DNA from 2 places in the Niabella agricola genome. Region 1 is predicted to be linked to the other one. Evidence: riboswitches for the same ligand, from Rfam matches in the RefSeq annotation. Region 1 holds a riboswitch; the other holds the start of a gene.
What was found. Region 1 has a riboswitch for thiamine pyrophosphate ahead of LL912_RS08460 (TonB-dependent receptor). Riboswitches for the same ligand answer to the same signal wherever they lie in the genome.
Positions count from the first base shown of each region.

Region 1 (8,913 bases):
CGCCGGATGTGCAATCGTTTGAATTGTTTTCACTATGAACATTTCATTTTTGAAAACTTGCAATAAACCATAGCCTTTACTAAACGAATAAATACAAACAGAAGAAATATTTAAACAGTCCATAAAAAAAAGACCGCTCCGGGCCTCCGGCTGTTATTTACAACCGGCTGCCGCCTGTTTTGCGCAACAGATGCAAACAATATTTTCTCGTGAAATGCGTGTACCTTTGCACACCTCAATGATACTTAATACCCCATACGTTATATGAATATTTTAGACGTTCAATCGACAGAGTTTTTAAAACGCCATATTGGTCCGGATGAAAAAGAAACTGCAAAAATGCTGACGCAAACCGGTCTTGACAGTCTGGATGCGCTCATGGAGCAAACAGTTCCTTCCGGAATCCGGATGCAGGACCAACTGAACATTCCCAAACCGATGAGTGAGCATGAGTACCTGCGGCATATCAAGAACGTGTCGCTGAAAAATAAAATCTTTCATACTTATATCGGGCAGGGCTATTATGGTACCATTACGCCGTCTGTGATCCTGCGCAATGTTTTTGAGAACCCGGGATGGTACACCCAATACACCCCGTACCAGGCCGAAATCTCACAGGGCCGGCTGGAAAGCCTGCTGAACTATCAGACCGTAGTTAGCGATCTTACGGCCCTGCCGCTGGCTAATGCATCCCTGCTGGACGAAGCTACTGCAGCTGCTGAAGCAATGGGTATGTTCTTTCATCTCAAAAACCGTTCGGAGCAGATTCAGAAACCAAAGTTTTTTATCGACGCCGAGATCTTTCCGCAAACGAAAGATGTGTTGTATACCCGCGCGGAGCCCTTTGGTATCGAGATCGTAGAGGGCGATTACAAAACCGCAGCCATAACCGAAGCATTTTTTGGGGCCCTGGTACAATATCCCAATAATAAAGGCAGTATTGAAGATTACCGTTCATTTATTGAAACGGTGCATGCTGCCGGTGGTTATGTAGCTATGGCTACAGACCTGCTGGCATTAACCCTGTTAACACCTCCCGGTGAACTGGGGGCGGATGTAGCAGTAGGCTCGGCACAACGGTTTGGCGTTCCGCTGGGCTACGGAGGCCCGCACGCCGCCTTTATGACGGCTACCGACGAATTCAAACGCAATATCCCCGGACGGATTATTGGCGTTAGTGAAGACGCAGAAGGTAACCGGGCACTGCGTATGGCATTGCAAACCCGGGAACAACATATCAAACGTGAAAAGGCCACTTCCAATATTTGTACGGCCCAGGCCCTGCTGGCCAATATGGCGGCGATGTATGCCGTATATCATGGTCCGGACGGATTGAAGCGTATTGCAGAGCGGGTGGCCATTTATACCCAGATCGTAGGGGAAGCCATTGAGGCACGCGGCTTTAAACTGGTAAGCGACCAGTACTTTGATACCCTTGTGGTGGAAGTAAGCAACACCGCTGCCATTATTGAAAAAGCAACACAGCAAAAAATCAACCTGCGGCAGATCGATCACCAGCACATTGGCATCTCGCTGGATGAAACGGTTATCATCGAAGACCTTTATGATCTCATCAATTGTTTCGAGAATGATGCTGATCCCGTTTCATTCTCGTTAAGCGCCGAGGAAGAATTGCGTCATATTCCCGGGTCGCTTTCCCGCACTTCAGCCTACCTTACCCACCCGGTGTTCAATACGTATCATAGTGAAAGTAAAATGATGCGGTATATTAAATACCTCGAGAATAAAGATTTATCGCTGAATACTTCTATGATCTCTTTGGGCAGCTGTACCATGAAGCTGAATGCCGCCACAGAGATGATCCCGCTCAGCTGGTCGCATTGGGCCAATATCCACCCTTTTGCACCTGCCAGTCAAACCGGGGGGTACAAACAGATTGTGGATGAACTGAGCCAGTATCTATGCGCGATCACCGCTTTTGATGCCTGCAGCCTGCAGCCTAACAGCGGTGCCCAGGGCGAGTATGCAGGCCTGCTGACCATCAAAGCATATCACGAAGCCCAGGGGAATCCGCAGCGGAACGTGATGCTGATCCCCATTTCCGCGCATGGTACCAACCCGGCTTCAGCGGTAATGGCAGGGATGAAAGTGGTGGTTGTAAAGGCGCTGGAAAATGGGTATATTGATGTGGAAGATCTGAAGGCAAAAGCAGCACAATACCGTGATTCTTTATCCGGCATCATGATCACCTACCCGAGCACCTATGGTGTATATGAAGAAACCGTAAAAGAGATTACCCGGATCATTCATGAAAATGGCGGCCAGGTATATATGGACGGCGCCAATATGAACGCCCAGGTAGGGCTTACGGCCCCCGGCCTGATTGGTGCGGATGTATGCCACCTCAACCTCCATAAGACCTTTGCCATCCCGCATGGTGGCGGCGGTCCCGGCATGGGACCTATTTGTGTAAAAGCGCATCTGGCGCAACATCTGCCAGGCCATGTTTCCATACATAAAGCAAAAACCATTGCGTTGAACGGCAACGGTCAAACCCCGGATACAGCACCGGCTGGTGCTCATGCCGGTGCTGTATCGGCAGCACCTTATGGATCGGCCTCTATCCTGCTGATCTCTTATGCCTATATCCGTATGTTAGGCGCCGGAGGACTAAAAGCCGCGACCGAATACGCAATTCTGAATGCCAATTATATGCGTGCCCGGCTGGCGGAAGACTTTGATATCTTGTATACCAATGCCAACAATCTCTGTGCTCATGAATTCATTGTAGATCTCCGTCCATTTAAGAAAACCGCACAGATCGAAGCAGAGGATGTGGCCAAGAGACTGATGGACTATGGGTTTCATGCACCAACCATGAGCTTCCCCGTTCCAGGCACCATCATGATTGAGCCCACCGAAAGTGAGGACAAAGCCGAACTCGACCGGTTTTGTGATGCCCTGCAGCAGATCCGGAAAGAGATCCGGAAAATAGAAGCAGGTGAATGGGACGTAAAAGACAACCCTTTAAAGAATGCACCGCATACCCAGCAAGCCGTTATCAGCAGTAACTGGGTGCATAGCTATTCCAGGGAGGAAGCGGCATTTCCGCTGCCGTATGTGGCACACAATAAGTTCTGGCCTTCTGTTGCCCGGGTGAATAATACGCTGGGCGACCGGAACCTGATCTGTACCTGCGAGCCGGTGGAGGCCTATATGGAAGCTTAAGACGATCAACATCCAATAAAAAAGGGCTGTTTCAAAAATATTTGGGACAGCCCTTTTTGCGGGTCTGTGGTTTCTATTTCACCCAACAGTGCATAGAAGCAGCGACGCAGCAGGACCGGTGTCCGCCACAAAGGCGCTGAGACATTAAGAGGCACAAGATCAAGTCATTCTTGGTCTTTCTTTGTGCCTTCCTGTCTTCGCGGTTGCCATTTCACGCATCGGCGCAAAAAGCGATGACGCGGCGGCATTCGGCATTGCCGCAAAGACCGGTTATCTGCGAAAATCAGTGAACGTTCATTTGTGCAAATCCGCAGGAAACAGCTTAAACAGAACAAAAAAAAATCGCAAAAGCCCCATTTCAGGAACGGGGCTTCTACGATAAAAACAATTAAAAAATTCCTATTTCTTTTTTGCCGGTTTTGGGGCGATCATTGCCAGCATACGGCGCCCTTCCAGCTTAGGCAGGTTTTCCAGCGTTCCGAAATCAGCCAGCCGCTCTGCAAATTTCAGCAACAGCAATTGGCCGCGATCCTGAAACTGGATGGCCCTTCCCTTAAACTGCACATAGGCCTTAACCTTATTGCCATCTTTCAAAAAACCTTCCGCATGCTTTGCCTTGAAATCAAAATCATGTTCATCCGTATTGGGTGTAAAACGGATCTCTTTGATTTCAGTAGCCTTGCTTTTAGCCTTTAGTTCTTTATCCTTTTTCTTTTTATCGTATAAAAACTTATTGTAATCAATGATGCGGCAAACAGGAGGATCTACCTTGGGTGAAATCTCCACCAGATCCAGTTCCATATCCTGGGCCATTTTCAGGGCCTCCTGGGTGTTGTAAATACCCTGTTCAACATTGTCGCCAACGAGTCGTACTTGTGGAACGCGGATGAATTGATTGATGCGGTGTTCTGCCTCCTTCTGTGGTTGAAACCGTCCTTTAAAGAAGCCTTTAGGCCTGTTGTTGTTATTGCCCCCTGGCCGGAATCCTGTGCCAGGTGGTCTGTAGGCTGGTTTTTGTGGTACTGCCATTTAACTTTTTAAATTCTCCCCGCTGCTCCGCCCGCGAGCAACGCAAATTTTGTTTTTCGAATGAGCCTTCCGGGCAAGGCGAAAAATATTTAATAACAAATATGATAAAATATTGTCAGTCCTGCAATTTTATTTTTTGGGGATTTTTTAACCTTTGGCCGGATCAGGAGCCATACCCGTATTCTTTCAGGTACAATTCGTTGTCGCGCCATTTAGGTTTCACCTTAATAAATAACTCCAGGAATACTTTTTGGTTCAAAAATGCTTCGATATCTTTTCGGGCAGCCATCCCGATCTTTTTTACCATGCTGCCCTTTTCCCCGATCAGGATTGCCTTTTGAGTCTCCCGGTGCACGATAATATCGGCCACAATCTTTACCAGGGTCTGTTTCTCCTTAAATTCCCTGATTAAAACAGCGGTATGATAAGGGATCTCATCCTGCGCCACTTCGTAGATCTTTTCCCGGATCAGCTCGCTGACAAAAAACTTGGTGGGCAGGTCACTGATATCGTCGGAATCATAAAACGGCTCGCCTTCCGGGAGCAATTCCACCACCGGCTGGATGAATTGGTCGATACCCGCCCCTTTCAACGCGGAGATGGCCACTACCCTCCTGCAATAGGGTTTCTCCCTGAAATACTCCATGCAGGCCGCTATTTTCTCTGCGGGCGCTTTATCTATTTTATTGATCACCAGCACACAAGGCACCCTAAGCTTCAGCCCGGAAAAGATCTGATCGCTTTCCTCCCAGTTATCGTTCACATCCACGATCAGCAGCGCCACATCGGCATCTTCGAGGGCACTTTTTACCGACTGCATCATTTTTTCATGCAATTTGTACTTCGGCTCGATGATGCCGGGCGTATCCGAGAAAATGATCTGATAATCCGGTTCGGTCAGGATCGCCTTGATCCGATGCCGGGTGGTTTGCACTTTGGATGAAACAATGGCTAACTTTTCCCCCATCAATGCGTTCAGCAAGGTACTTTTTCCTGCATTGGGCTTGCCAAATATATTTACAAAACCGGATTTCATAACTGCAAAAATAACTCAAAGAAACCACTGAAACACAGAATTAACTTTTGCCGCATAAATACATCTCGGCTGCCAATGGACCGTTAATCATCCATTATAAACGCGTGCCATTCTAACCTTAAATCTGCCAGTCCGGCTCCGGCATTCATGAAAAGGCGATTGTTTTTTTGTTTTTTGCTGTTACAACCATCATCCATTCCGATGGTTCCTCCTCTACGATCCGCAACAACATACCGGAGCCAGCCTATCGCACCCCGCGGCCCTGTGACCGTTCTTTTTCAAACATTGCATCTGATACCTTAAAAATATAGCTGATACCGATACGCCCTGCTAAGCGACCGCCTCATTCTTAAACCCGATCCCGGAGAGGCCCGGTGTCCTTTTAAATGCCGGCCAACACCCCACTCAGAATAGCTCGCATCAACTGCAGACCAGTGTTCTGACAAAGGAACAATTTCTCTGACAGCCGGTATTAAACAAAAAGTAATCATAAACGTATCCAACGATTTATAAGATCCATTGGAATTCACGCGTTATCCCATGCGGTCACCTTTAAAATGGATATACAAGTTAGAAGGGTTAATATAAATAAAACCCGCTACTATAGCGGGTTTTATCCTTTAGTTGCGAAGCCAGGGATCGAACCTGGGACCTTCGGGTTATGAGCCCGACGAGCTACCGCTGCTCTACCTCGCACTGCAAATATAGGACAAAAATCTGAACGTACAAAACAATTGCATAAATACTTTACATTTTTATTGTTTTAATATTCAATTCCGGAAGTCACTTATAAAAAAGGAATGTCAGATCCGGCCAATGGCGGCGCTGACATTCCTTTAATTGTACCCGCAATATGCCGAAGCATATTCGGATCTACTGCTTTATTTTAAAAAGCGGGGCTTACCATTTGCTGGCATAAGAGCGGTTATTGCTCTTTTCTTCTCTCGGCCGGGCTTCTGTAACTTTAATTGCGCGTCCGTCTACAGTACCGCCGTCCAGTTCTTTGATCGCCTTACGGGCGGCTTCATCATCCGGCATCTCCACAAATCCAAAACCACGGCTGCGGCCGGTAGCTTTGTCGGTAATCACCCGTGCGGAGCTTACTTCACCATACTCAACAAAAAACTCTCTGAGATCTTCATCCCGAACGATGAAGCTTAAATTTGAAACATAAATGTTCATAAAAATGAAAAAAATTTAAAATAAAAAATCTTTGAAAAAAAACAGTGTAAGGAGAGGCCTGTAAACCAGATACAGCGATTGCTTAGCAGATCAGGTAGCAAACATTACAAAATGTATTCCCTTCAAACGAACCGCGCAAAGGTACGTGGTTACCGCTACAAACAATGGGTTTTGTGGAGTAGTATGTCAAATTTTTGCTAAATGGCGCGTCTTTTTTCAAATACTCTCAACGGCGCTGCGTTATAACCCGCAAAATACAGCAGGAATACACCAGCCGCTCGATTTTTAGGCAACAGATTGTTTTGTCGTTAAATTTCAATAGCTTTGCGCCGTTCATAAGAGCATCGCTGGCAATACCGCCAGTTTGAATGAGATTTTTAAGACGCAGTATGATGATTATTTTATACTGCTTCTGGTTCCCGGGGTGCTGGATCCTCGCGCAAGCGGGGCTGACGGCTGAGATGATACCCGTAAACCTGATCAGGGTAATGCCTGCGCAGGGAAGGATGGTTCCTTTCTTTTCAGCATTTCCCTCTCATTATTTTTTTTAACCCGCTCCGCAAATAACTGTGGAGTCAAAAAAATGAAAAAAACAAATGAAGAGGCTTTTCATTTCCGGCTGCCTGCTAGGGGCAGCACAGATCGCTTTTGCTCAAACCGATTCTACCACAGCAAAAGCTGACAGTTTTTATTTAATGTCGCCGGTTGAGGTGCGGTCGCTGCGGCTCAGTAACAAAGCGCCTTTTGCCACCTCCAATGTTACCTCCAGAGATCTCGAAAAACAAAACCTGGGACAGAACATGCCTTACCTGTTGAACCAGACGCCATCAGTGGTCGTAAACTCAGACGACGGTGCCGGTGTGGGTTACTCTTCGTTAAGAATCCGCGGAACGGATATGACGCGCATTAATGTAACGATGAACGGCATACCGGTTAATGATGCCGAATCGCAGGCGGCTATTTTTGTAGACCTGCCGGATCTGGCATCCTCCACTACTACCGTGCAGATTCAGCGCGGCGTGGGTTCTTCTACCAACGGCTCCGGCGCCTTTGGCGGTTCTATCAATATTGCCAACCTCGAACAAAGTAAAACACCGGGAGTATCCCTGAGCAATTCCTATGGTTCCTTTGATACCTGGAAACACACGCTGCAGGCCGGCACCGGTTTATTAAAGGGCGGTTTCCAGTTTGATGTACGGCTGTCCAAACTCAGCTCCAATGGCTATATCGACCGTGCTTTCTCAGATCTGCTGGCAGCCCATGTGATCGGGTCCTGGACCTCAAAAAATGAAGCCACTAATATCAAATTCAATTACCTTACCGGTAAAGAACGGACCGGACAGGCCTGGAACGGACTGGGCATTGTGTTTACCGACAAGGACCAGCCGGTTAATTACCAAAAGGAACTGGAAAAACAGGGCCGGAATACCAATACACTGGGCGCAATCAGTGACGGCGTTTATTATAAGGACCAGACAGACAACTACTGGCAGGATTACTACCAGCTGTTTCTCAATCAAAAGCTTCACTCCAACTGGGACCTGAATATCGGAACCTTCTTAACAAGAGGCAAGGGCTATTATAACGAGTACAAAAAAGATGAAGCGTTTGCAGACTATGGAATTCCGGATTACGTAAAAGCACCCGGCGACACGCTGCGCAAGGTGAACCTTACCCGGCAGCTATGGCTGGACAATTATTATTACGGGACGGTTTTTTCTACTACCTACCACACCTCCCGTACGCAATTTGTTTTTGGAGGCGCATATACCCGGTACGACGGCCGACATTATGGTTTTGTAAAGTGGGCGGCATACGGCGTTCCGCTGGATTACCGGTGGTACCGCCTGACGGCTTTTAAAAATGACTACAATGTATACGCGAAATTACAGCAACAGCTGCTTCCCGACCTGTACGCTTTTGCAGACCTGCAGTACCGCAATGTAGCTTATACCATCAACGGGTTCCGGAAATCCCCTTCCCTTCCTCCTATCGAAAACAGGTACCGGTTTTTTAATCCTAAAGTTGGAGCAAGTTATTTTATTCATCATGGCAATGGGGCATCCAGCAAACTTTATGCATCCTATGCCATTGCCAATAAAGAACCGAACCGGGACGATTTTGAAGCATCGGAAACAGAAAAACCGCGACCCGAACAACTGCAGGATCTGGAAGCCGGCTACCAGTACAGTACCCCCGTTTTCCAGGCCGGTGTGAACGGCTATTATATGCGTTATAAGGACCAGCTGATCCTTACCGGCAAGATCAATGATGTGGGCGCCTATGCCCGTACCAATGTTCCCGACAGTTACCGGGCCGGTCTTGAATTTACAGCCGGGCTACAACCGCTGCAGTGGTTGCAACTGAATGCCAACGCTACATTCAGTAAGAACAAAATCCAAGCCATTACACAATACGGCGATGATTATGATAATGGCGGACAGGTAGCCAAGGCGTACCGGAACACCGATATTTCT
Region 1 is NZ_JAJHIZ010000003.1:711,720-720,632, forward strand. It holds gene gcvP (aminomethyl-transferring glycine dehydrogenase) at 265-3,189, shown strand; gene infC (translation initiation factor IF-3) at 3,589-4,218, opposite strand; gene era (GTPase Era) at 4,382-5,254, opposite strand; tRNA gene LL912_RS08450 (tRNA-Met) at 5,879-5,950, opposite strand; gene LL912_RS08455 (RNA recognition motif domain-containing protein) at 6,155-6,436, opposite strand; TPP riboswitch at 6,847-6,956, shown strand; gene LL912_RS08460 (TonB-dependent receptor) at 7,033-8,913, shown strand, end outside.

Region 2 (8,913 bases), 580 kb from region 1:
GGCCTGGTGCTGACCGGCCTCATCGACGTACTGGAATAATTCCTTGCCGGGGATTTCCCTGCATTTGGCGATGATGCGGGCCAGTCGTGCGCTTCGGAGTGTTACCCTTTGCTCAATTCCTTTTTTGCCCCTGAAACTGAACAGGAGCTGGTTCCCCCGGATCTTCAGGTGCCGGTTCTGAAGGGTAGAAAGTCCAAACGAACCATACAGTTTTTCGTAAAAATGATTACCAACCCGGAGTCCTGTTTTGTCCATGATGCTAACCGCGGCGGCCAGTACTTTTTGCTTGGACCAGCCTTTTTCCCGGAGGTGTTTGCGGATCGTTTTCCTTATTTGCGGCAGTGCTTTTCCAAATAACACAAGGCGGTGAAATTTTGTTTCATTCCGCAATGCGCTCCATATTGGGTGATACCGGTATTGCCGGCGGCCTTTTAAATCTATTCCGGTGCACTGGAGATGTCCGTTCGGATTTTCGCAGATCCATACATCCCGCCATGCAGGCGGAATTACGAGGCTCCGGATCCGGGAAAGGGTATCCGCGTCTTTTACCGGTAGTGTATCCTTTAAATAAATGAATCCCTTTCCTTTTTTGATCCGGCGGATGCCGGATCCGTTTGCTGTAATATAGATCAACGAAGCAGCAGCGGCAGTTTTTACCGGATCCCCCGCAAGGATCCCGGACAAGTGATGAGTCATGGGCAGGGTGGTATGAATGGTTGCTAAACGCAAATGAACATGTTTATTTTTACGGTACGGTTAAATCGTTTTTTGCTTTATAAATCCAAAACCGGGCCGGACAAATAAAAAATATCCCGGCGGTGTAACAGGAGATCGGGAAGAGGGCTGTGGGAACGGAAGACTACATGTGATGTGGAAAAATTTACCAAAGAGAAAGCTGGCGCCGGAAAGAATGGAGGCGCTTGCCGGTCATAACAAAGAACAGAGCGGGCCGAACTGATTTTGGCCCGCTGCTTGCGCTTTGGATGGTGAAGAAGCAGTTTCCGGTAATTCGAGGTTTCAAGCATCCGGAATCGGGGGGAGTGCTAATGTACTCCCCGTTTTTAATGAAATTATCCATTCACTTCTAATCCTCTTTCCCATGCGACTATATCTATTTTTTATGATGCTTTTATATGGCCTTTCCACGGGCATTTTGTCCTGCAATCCGCGCCCTGCTGATCAGAAGGGAACTATCAGCGATAGCAATGCTGCACGGTTTAAACAGCGGAGCAGCAGTACGGTGGCGGCCACCCTGGAACGGGACGCCCGTTTTGCGGTGGTCGCTGCCGGATCGGGCATGACCGGGGCTGAATTGGGCATGGTAGCGGCTGATAAAGCATTTGAAAAGCTGGTGCGGCAGCTGGGCGACAGTATGGCACATGCATATGGAGCCGCAAACGCCGAACTCAAGCAGATTGCGGCAAAGAAAAATATCAGTATCCCGGCAGCACCTCCAGACGGAGCGGTGCTGCGCGGGCTGCGGTCATTAAAGGGTGCGGCGTTTGACGACCGGTACCTGCAACAGGTAAAAAAAATGCAGGAAACCGATATTGAGCAATTTAAACGGTATATCAGCGCCGGTAAAGATTCTGATCTTCTTCACTGGGCCATTCTCCGGCTGCCGGCTCTGGAAGCACACCTGGATTATGTAAAACGGATAGATAGTATGGTGATGCAGCAGCGCCGGACCTATTAACGGTGCCGGAATCCTGCTCTTCCAGGCTCATAGTTTATAAGGAGACACCATGAAAAAAGGAAAGATCTATATCGGCACCTCGGGCTGGCATTACAAACACTGGAAGCAGGTATTTTATCCGGATACAGTGCGTGAACCAGACCAGTTGGCGTATTACCAAAGCCATTTCAAAACAGTTGAGATCAACAATAGTTTTTACCACCTTCCTTCTCCAGAAACCTTTAAAGCGTGGAGGTCGGCGGTTGCCGGGGATTTTGTTTTTTCGGTAAAAGCCAGCCGTTTTTTTACCCATATGAAAAAGCTGCATGTTACCAAAGGCGACCTGCAGCCTTTTTTTAAACATGTGCGGCAGCTAAAGGAAAAACTGGGGCCGGTATTGTTTCAATTGCCTCCGCTGTGGAAAGTAAATCCCGAACGGCTGGAGCTGTTGCTGCAAAAGCTTCCGCGGAAATACCGGTACACTTTTGAATTCCGGAACGCTACCTGGTATGATGAACAGATTTACGCGTTGCTGAAAAAATATCATTGTGCCTTCTGCATTTATCATCTTGATAAGCACCTGTCACCATTGATGGTGACCGCCGATTTTGTTTATGTCCGGCTGCATGGTCCTGCCGGGAAATACCAGGGCCGGTATCGTACTCCTGTATTAAAAACCTGGATGAAGCGGTGTAAAGAATGGCAGGCTGATGGAAAGGATGTATATGTGTATTTTGACAATGACCAGGAGGGATATGCAGTAGCCAATGCAAGAACCTTATCCGGCATGCTCGAATGATGCAGGACGGAAACGCTGATGATTTATATTGTCCGGTGACCATTAGTTTTTGTTACAGGTGTTATTGAACCGGTTGCAGGGAAAGAACGATGCAGGCAGCATTTTTGCAAAAAAAGGATAGTAAAAAAACTATTATGGAAAAAGAAACATCATCGGAGAAAATGAATACCATTTCTGAGTGTCTCCGTAAGGCCGCGCAGTCGGGATATGTAGTGGATTTTTTTGTGCAGGAAAACGGGCTCTCTTATAAAGGCTCAAAACAGATCTATCCTCCGGAGGCCGTCAGCATCCGCAATTTTTACCGGTTTGAAGGGGAAAGCGATCCTGCTGACAGTTCGATCCTTTATCTCATCAGGACAAGAGATGGGGTAAGGGGTACATTGCTGGATGCATATGGTATGTATTCCGATAAGGGAATCAGTGGTTTTGTAAAAGGGATCCGGCGTATACATAAACAGCAACCCAGGGAGCAAACGCGGAGCGGGAAACAGGTGCTCCTGGCAGTGCTGGCGGTTTATACGTTATGGTGGATGGTCCGGCGGCTGCTTCGTCGCCGGCGGTGAATATAATGGAGCTTTGTGTATTTTCCAGCAGCTTCTGTACAACCTTGGGTACTGCGGATTACGTTACACAAAATGGGAAAAAAAATCCGGAAGTGGCATGTGTTGCTACACGCTGCAGCTGGTGGTGCCGAATTTCTAAACCCGCGTATGGGGCGTTAATGAATTAGGTATGAAAGCATTGCCCGGTAGCAGTTGCCGGGCTGCCGGGAAAAAACGGGTTTGGCACTATATTTTGATTTCTATAAGTAAGTTTTCTTCCGGGGTGTGTTTTTATCGAAAGATAGGCGCTGAGAATAAACCCGTTGAACCTGAAACGGATCATACCGGCGAAGGAAGAAAGAAAATTTGTCCCCCGCTACAGGCGGGGGGCTTTTTTATAACCAACAGATATGAAAAGAAAAGGGTTTCTTTATCGCAACAGTTTGAGTATAGTTTTGCTGGCTTTGATGTGTTTGTTCTGGTTTGGCCAGATGCTGACCGGATGGAAGGTGTTTAGCGAAGACCAGGCAGAACTGGGTTTGCCGGCACCGGGATTTTGGGAATACCTCCATAGCGGGCATTTCATCCAGGCTACTTTTGAGAACTGGGAAAGTGAATTTCTGCAGATGATGTTATATGTGATACTTACTGTTTTTTTGCGCCAGAAAGGATCTGCTGAATCCAAAAGTCTTGATAAGGCAGAAGATGTAGACCGGGAGCCGGGTCCGCATCCACAAGCACCATGGCCGGTGAAAAAAGGCGGCCGCTGGTTGTGGTGGTATAAGCGATCGCTTTCACTGGCCTTCGCTGTTTTATTTATTGCCAGTTTTTTAGCGCATTTTTACGGCAGCCTTAAAGATTATAACCAGGAAGCAGTGGAAAAAGGAGCCCCCACGGCAACCGCGTTTGAATATATTCGTGAGCAGCGTTTCTGGTTCGAATCTTTTCAAAACTGGCAAAGCGAATTTCTTGCTGTGGCCAGTATTGTATTGTTATCCATTTGGTTCCGCCAAATGGGGTCGCCCCAATCAAAACCCGTGGATATGGCCAATGAAGAAATACCCTAACCTGCTGCGAAGACCTGCCGGTGTTATAGGCAGCGGTAAACGGTTTGTGTAGCACCCATACTCCCGCCCGGATACAGGTACTATCGCCGGAGGAAACCATTACTTTCTGGGTTTGAGGAGCAGGAAGGACAATAGCAGTATTATTGCTATTGCCCAGCAACGCTGTAAAAAGTATAATTACCATCATCTTTTTTCAGGAGTGCGTCCAAATTTTTTGCCAGCCTGAAAACGCGTCGAAAAAAACAGTGCTTGGTGAAGTCTGCCTGGTTTTCTGTTATCCAATGCCCGCTAATTCAGCAACAGCTCATCTAAAAATATCCAGCCTTTATCACCCTTACCACGGTGCCAGGAAGGGAGGCGGTTGACGGGCTTGGCAATTAATTTAATTACATGAACCGGCTGAGGTGTAAAGCGGCACTCATAACCCGTAGTATAAGCCGGAGCCGGGGCTGCCGGTTGCCGGGGTTCCGAATGGCCTAGTAATTTTAACGACTCAACCGCAGGGCCGCCCCAAACCTGCAGTTCATGTGCAGGCATCACATAACTGTCGATGGCAACCAATGAACTGAAGGTAACAGTGCTGATCGTAACCGGCGCTTTAAAAAACAGGAGCGCTTCAAAAGGCGCTTCTCTATAGCCCACCCATTCCCTGGTACCCGGGTTTTCTTTTCCCAGCTGTCCGTCAATCAGTGCCTTCCCGTTCCGTGCCCTGGCCAGGTATTCTTTTGAAGGTGGGGTTATCAGCCGGATACTATCGGGTTGTATGCTGCTTTTATAAAACGTTTCATTAGCAGGATCGCTGGTGATCCACCCGGCAAGATAGGACCGCGCTTTAAGGGTGGCTGCTTTATGAAGCGTAACAGGGGCGGTATATACGGGAGAGCGGAGGCTGTCTGGCTCGCTGCCATCCAGCGTGTAGCGGGTTTCAGCACCCTTTACCGGGTTCTTAATTTCGATTGTAAGTGTATTTTTGAAGATCCGCTGTTCCGTTTTTAACACAGGAGTACTCAGCTTTGCAATCACGGTGTCGCCCTTATACCCGAGATCAAAATCGGTTTTGGGGAACCGGTTTTTTAGTGCTGCTAAATCCTGCGCTGTAAATGCGGTGTTCCAGACCTGGACGGATCGCAGGTCTTTCAGCGGCGCCAGTGCCGATAGTTGCGCGGGCCGTACGCCGGTACCGGAGAGGGAGAGCTGCTTCAGATATTGCAAACTGCTGAGGTGCCGCAGCCCATCACCCTTAACAGCGGTAAATGCCAGATTGAGTGTGCGTAAATGAGCGAATGTTCCGATCGTTTTAAGATCCGCATCTGTTACCGGCATTTTGGCCAGCTGTAAGGATACAATATTGTCTTTTATTTTTTCAAGTTCTTTGAGCTGTGCTGAATGAAACCGGGAACTGCCGTAAAAATTAACAGCAAGAGCAGGAGAGCCCTGCGACAGCGGGGTAATGACCCGGTAGGTTGTATTGAGCTCCGCTACCAGTTGTTCAGCTGCTGCTTTAAAATCATAATCTTCGGGTTCGCCACTTTTAAAGAGCCTGGCGGCAATCATCCGGAGCGTATCGTTTCCGGGAAGATCGGTTACCTTTTTTGTGAGATGGGCGCCGCCCTTTATCCATAAATAGAGGATGCGGGCTTCTTCTTCTGTAAGCTGGGGCTTACCCCTGGGGGGCATGTGTTCTTTGCTTTCGGGCGGAAGATGGATACGCTGCATCATTAACCCAAGGTCGGCGGCGGCGGTGTCCCACAGTTTTCCGTTCTTTCCTCCTTTGAGGAGTAGCCGGGTGGTTTCCATTACCAGTTCACCCTTAGCCTTATTGCTGTTGTGGCAACTCATACATTTGTTTTTGAGGATCGGTTGCACGAGGTGGGTATAAATAACGGCGGCTTCCAGGGGTACTTCGGGGCCTTTATCGGCCGAAATAACCGGGGATAAAAGAAAATTATCGCCGTGCGTGATGGTAGCACCTTGATGTCCGGCAATCAGCAATACAGTGGTTGACAAAAGCCCTGCTGCAATGACCCTGCTGCTGTGTGCCCGTATCTGGTTGCGGAAGCTATACCATAAGAAGCTGATAAAAGCAGAAAGAACACCCATCCACTTATGCACGCCGATGGCTGCAGGATCATATCCTGTTTCCTTCGACAAAAGGATTCCCATCAGGGCGGCCACAACCGTAGTAAAGGAAGCAGCCAGCAGCAGACCGTCAGCAAGTTGCTGAAGCGCCGCGTGCCGGGGTGCACGGAGCTGCATTTCAAATAGAAAGGCGAGCAGCAATAACACGATAGGAAAGTGCAGTACCAATGGATGCGCCCTGCCGGCAACCTGGAGAACGGCCGGTATTTTAAGGTAACGGTCAAAAATAACCAGTATAAGCAAGAGGCCATTCAGGGCAATGCATGCATTAAAAATAATTTCCCGCCACTTCAGTTGCTTCATGATTGGTTTGTTTGCTCCAACATTTTAAGGCATCAGGTTTTAAACCACCGGTTCCAGCTTATAAGGATATACTTTCCCCGAATTCCACTGTGCCACATACAGGTTTTCTTCATCATCGATGCATACATCGTGTGGATACTGGAAAACCGGGTCGGTCTGATACAGCTCCTGTAACCGGCCGTCTGCATACCGGGGCGCACAACCGGCCAGGTTGGATATGACCTGGTTGTTTTTGTCAAGAATGGTTATAAAACCGGATCGCTGATCCGTTTTGCTGTTACTTTGTAATACCGCCGCGTATAAATGATCGCCTTTGATAACCGGGCGGCATACCCAGGCCCCCGGCATGGCGATGGTATCGATATATACGCCGTCCATCGAATAGCGTTTAAATGCGTTTTCCTTCCGGGAAGTTACGATCAGTACCGGCTTTTTATTCCGATGGTCGATACAGATTCCATGTGCGTTCAGCAGGTGCTTTGGCGCATTGCCCCTGCCGCCAAAATGCCGGATATAGCGCCCTTTTTGATCGTACTGGATCACAAAGTCCTTCCCGTATCCGTCCACCACGTAGATGTCGCCGTTTTGCGCTATTGCTGTTTCTGTGGGTATATATTCTTCAGCCGTGGTATATGCTCCGGTTTCTTTGGGATAATTCAATGTGAGTAACACCCGGCCGTTGAGCGTGGTTTTGATGACCTGGTGCCGTTTGTTATCGCAGATAAACAGTACATCCGTTCCGTTTTCGTTAAAAATAGTAAGGCCGTGAGCTCCCGGGTATTCGGTCCCCCAGGTACTTAATAATTGGCCTTTCTTATCGTAAATAATCACATTGTTCTTTGTTTCGTTGGTCAGCAACAGGATGCGGCCTTTACTGTCCTGTACCATTTCATGACAATCGTTAACCGGGTACCGGGCCACATCTGCCTGGCTCCAATGGGCATTTAACCGGTAGCGTTTATTACCCTGACCCAACACAACATCGTTCTTTATCAGCCAGTCGGGGGTATACAGGAGGCCGGCAAAGCCTAAGGCTGTATTGCGGATAAAATGTTTTCTATTCATGTTTTTGTTTTACAGTATTTAACACCAGATGCCTGGTACCGGGTAGTTATGACTGCTATTTGTTGTTTAATGCCGGCAGCCTGGTGTTTTACTACTTGCTATTTGTTATTTACTATTTGTAATTTGACGCTTGTTAATCGGTACTTGCTATTTTGTATTTGCTATTTGTTACCTGTTATTTGATATTTAATGCTTGTTATGTCAAATAAGCCTACACCATTAAGCCCGTTATCACTTTGCCTGCAACATCAGTCAGCCGGTAGCGGCGTCCGAGGTGCTTATATACCAGGCGCTCATGGTCGAGTCCCATCAGGTGCAGGGCCGTTGCGTGAAAATCGTGCACATGCACAGGATCAGCAATGATATTATAGCCAAATTCATCGGTTTCTCCGTATACACCGGGTTTGATGCCCCCACCGGCCATCCACATGGTAAAGCAGCGCGGATGGTGATCCCGCCCGTAGTTGTCTTTTGAAAGGGTCCCCTGGCAGTAATTGGTGCGGCCAAACTCACCGCCCCAGATGACCAGGGTTTCATCCAGCAGGCCTCTTTGCTTCAGGTCGGTGACCAGCGCCGCGGATGCCTGGTCCGTATCCCTGCATTGACCGGCCAGCTCATTGGGAAGATTGCCATGGCTGTCCCATCCCTGGTGATACAGTTGTACAAAGCGTACCCCGTTCTCCGACAATTTGCGAGCTAAGAGGCAATTGGCTGCATAGGTGCCGGGCACCAGGCAGTCGGGCCCATAAAGTTTAATAATAGACTCCGGTTCTTTGCTCAGATCGGTTACTTCCGGCACGGCGGTCTGCATGCGGTAGGCCATTTCATATTGCTGTACTTTGGCTTTTATTTCCGGATCACCTACAACGCCATAACTTTCATGATTCAGTTCTGAAAGATGATCCAGCATTTTTCTTCTTTCCGTTTTGTCCATACCATCGGGGTCATTGAGGTAGAGTACGGGGTTCTCCCCGTTGCTGAATTGAACGCCCTGGTGAATGGAGTCCAAAAAACCATTGGTCCAGAGTTTGGAGTAAACGCCCTGCCCGTTACCCTTTCCTTTGGAGAGAAGCACACAAAAGGCCGGCAGGTTTTTGTTTTCGCTGCCAAGGCCATAGCTGAGCCAGGCACCCATGCTGGGGCGGTTGCCTACCTGGGCTCCGGTTTGGAAGAAGGTGAGGGCGGGGTCGTGATTGATGGCTTCTGTGTAGAGGCTTTTTACAATACACAGATCGTCCACAATTTTGGCTGTATAAGGAAGGAGATCACTGATCCAGGCACGGTGCTCGCCGTATTGATTGAATTTAAATACCGTACCGGCCA
Region 2 is NZ_JAJHIZ010000003.1:130,537-139,449, reverse strand. It holds gene LL912_RS05915 (DNA topoisomerase IB) at 1-729, opposite strand, end outside; gene LL912_RS05910 (DUF4142 domain-containing protein) at 1,121-1,696, shown strand; gene LL912_RS05905 (DUF72 domain-containing protein) at 1,746-2,474, shown strand; gene LL912_RS05900 (hypothetical protein) at 2,609-3,037, shown strand; TPP riboswitch at 3,286-3,389, shown strand; gene LL912_RS05895 (DUF6766 family protein) at 3,427-4,083, shown strand; gene LL912_RS05890 (FN3 associated domain-containing protein) at 4,372-6,525, opposite strand; gene LL912_RS05885 (6-bladed beta-propeller) at 6,565-7,590, opposite strand; gene LL912_RS05880 (DUF1501 domain-containing protein) at 7,802-8,913, opposite strand, start outside.
Region 2: linked by a shared signal. The riboswitch ahead of LL912_RS05895 (DUF6766 family protein) and the one ahead of LL912_RS08460 (TonB-dependent receptor) in region 1 are both predicted to bind thiamine pyrophosphate.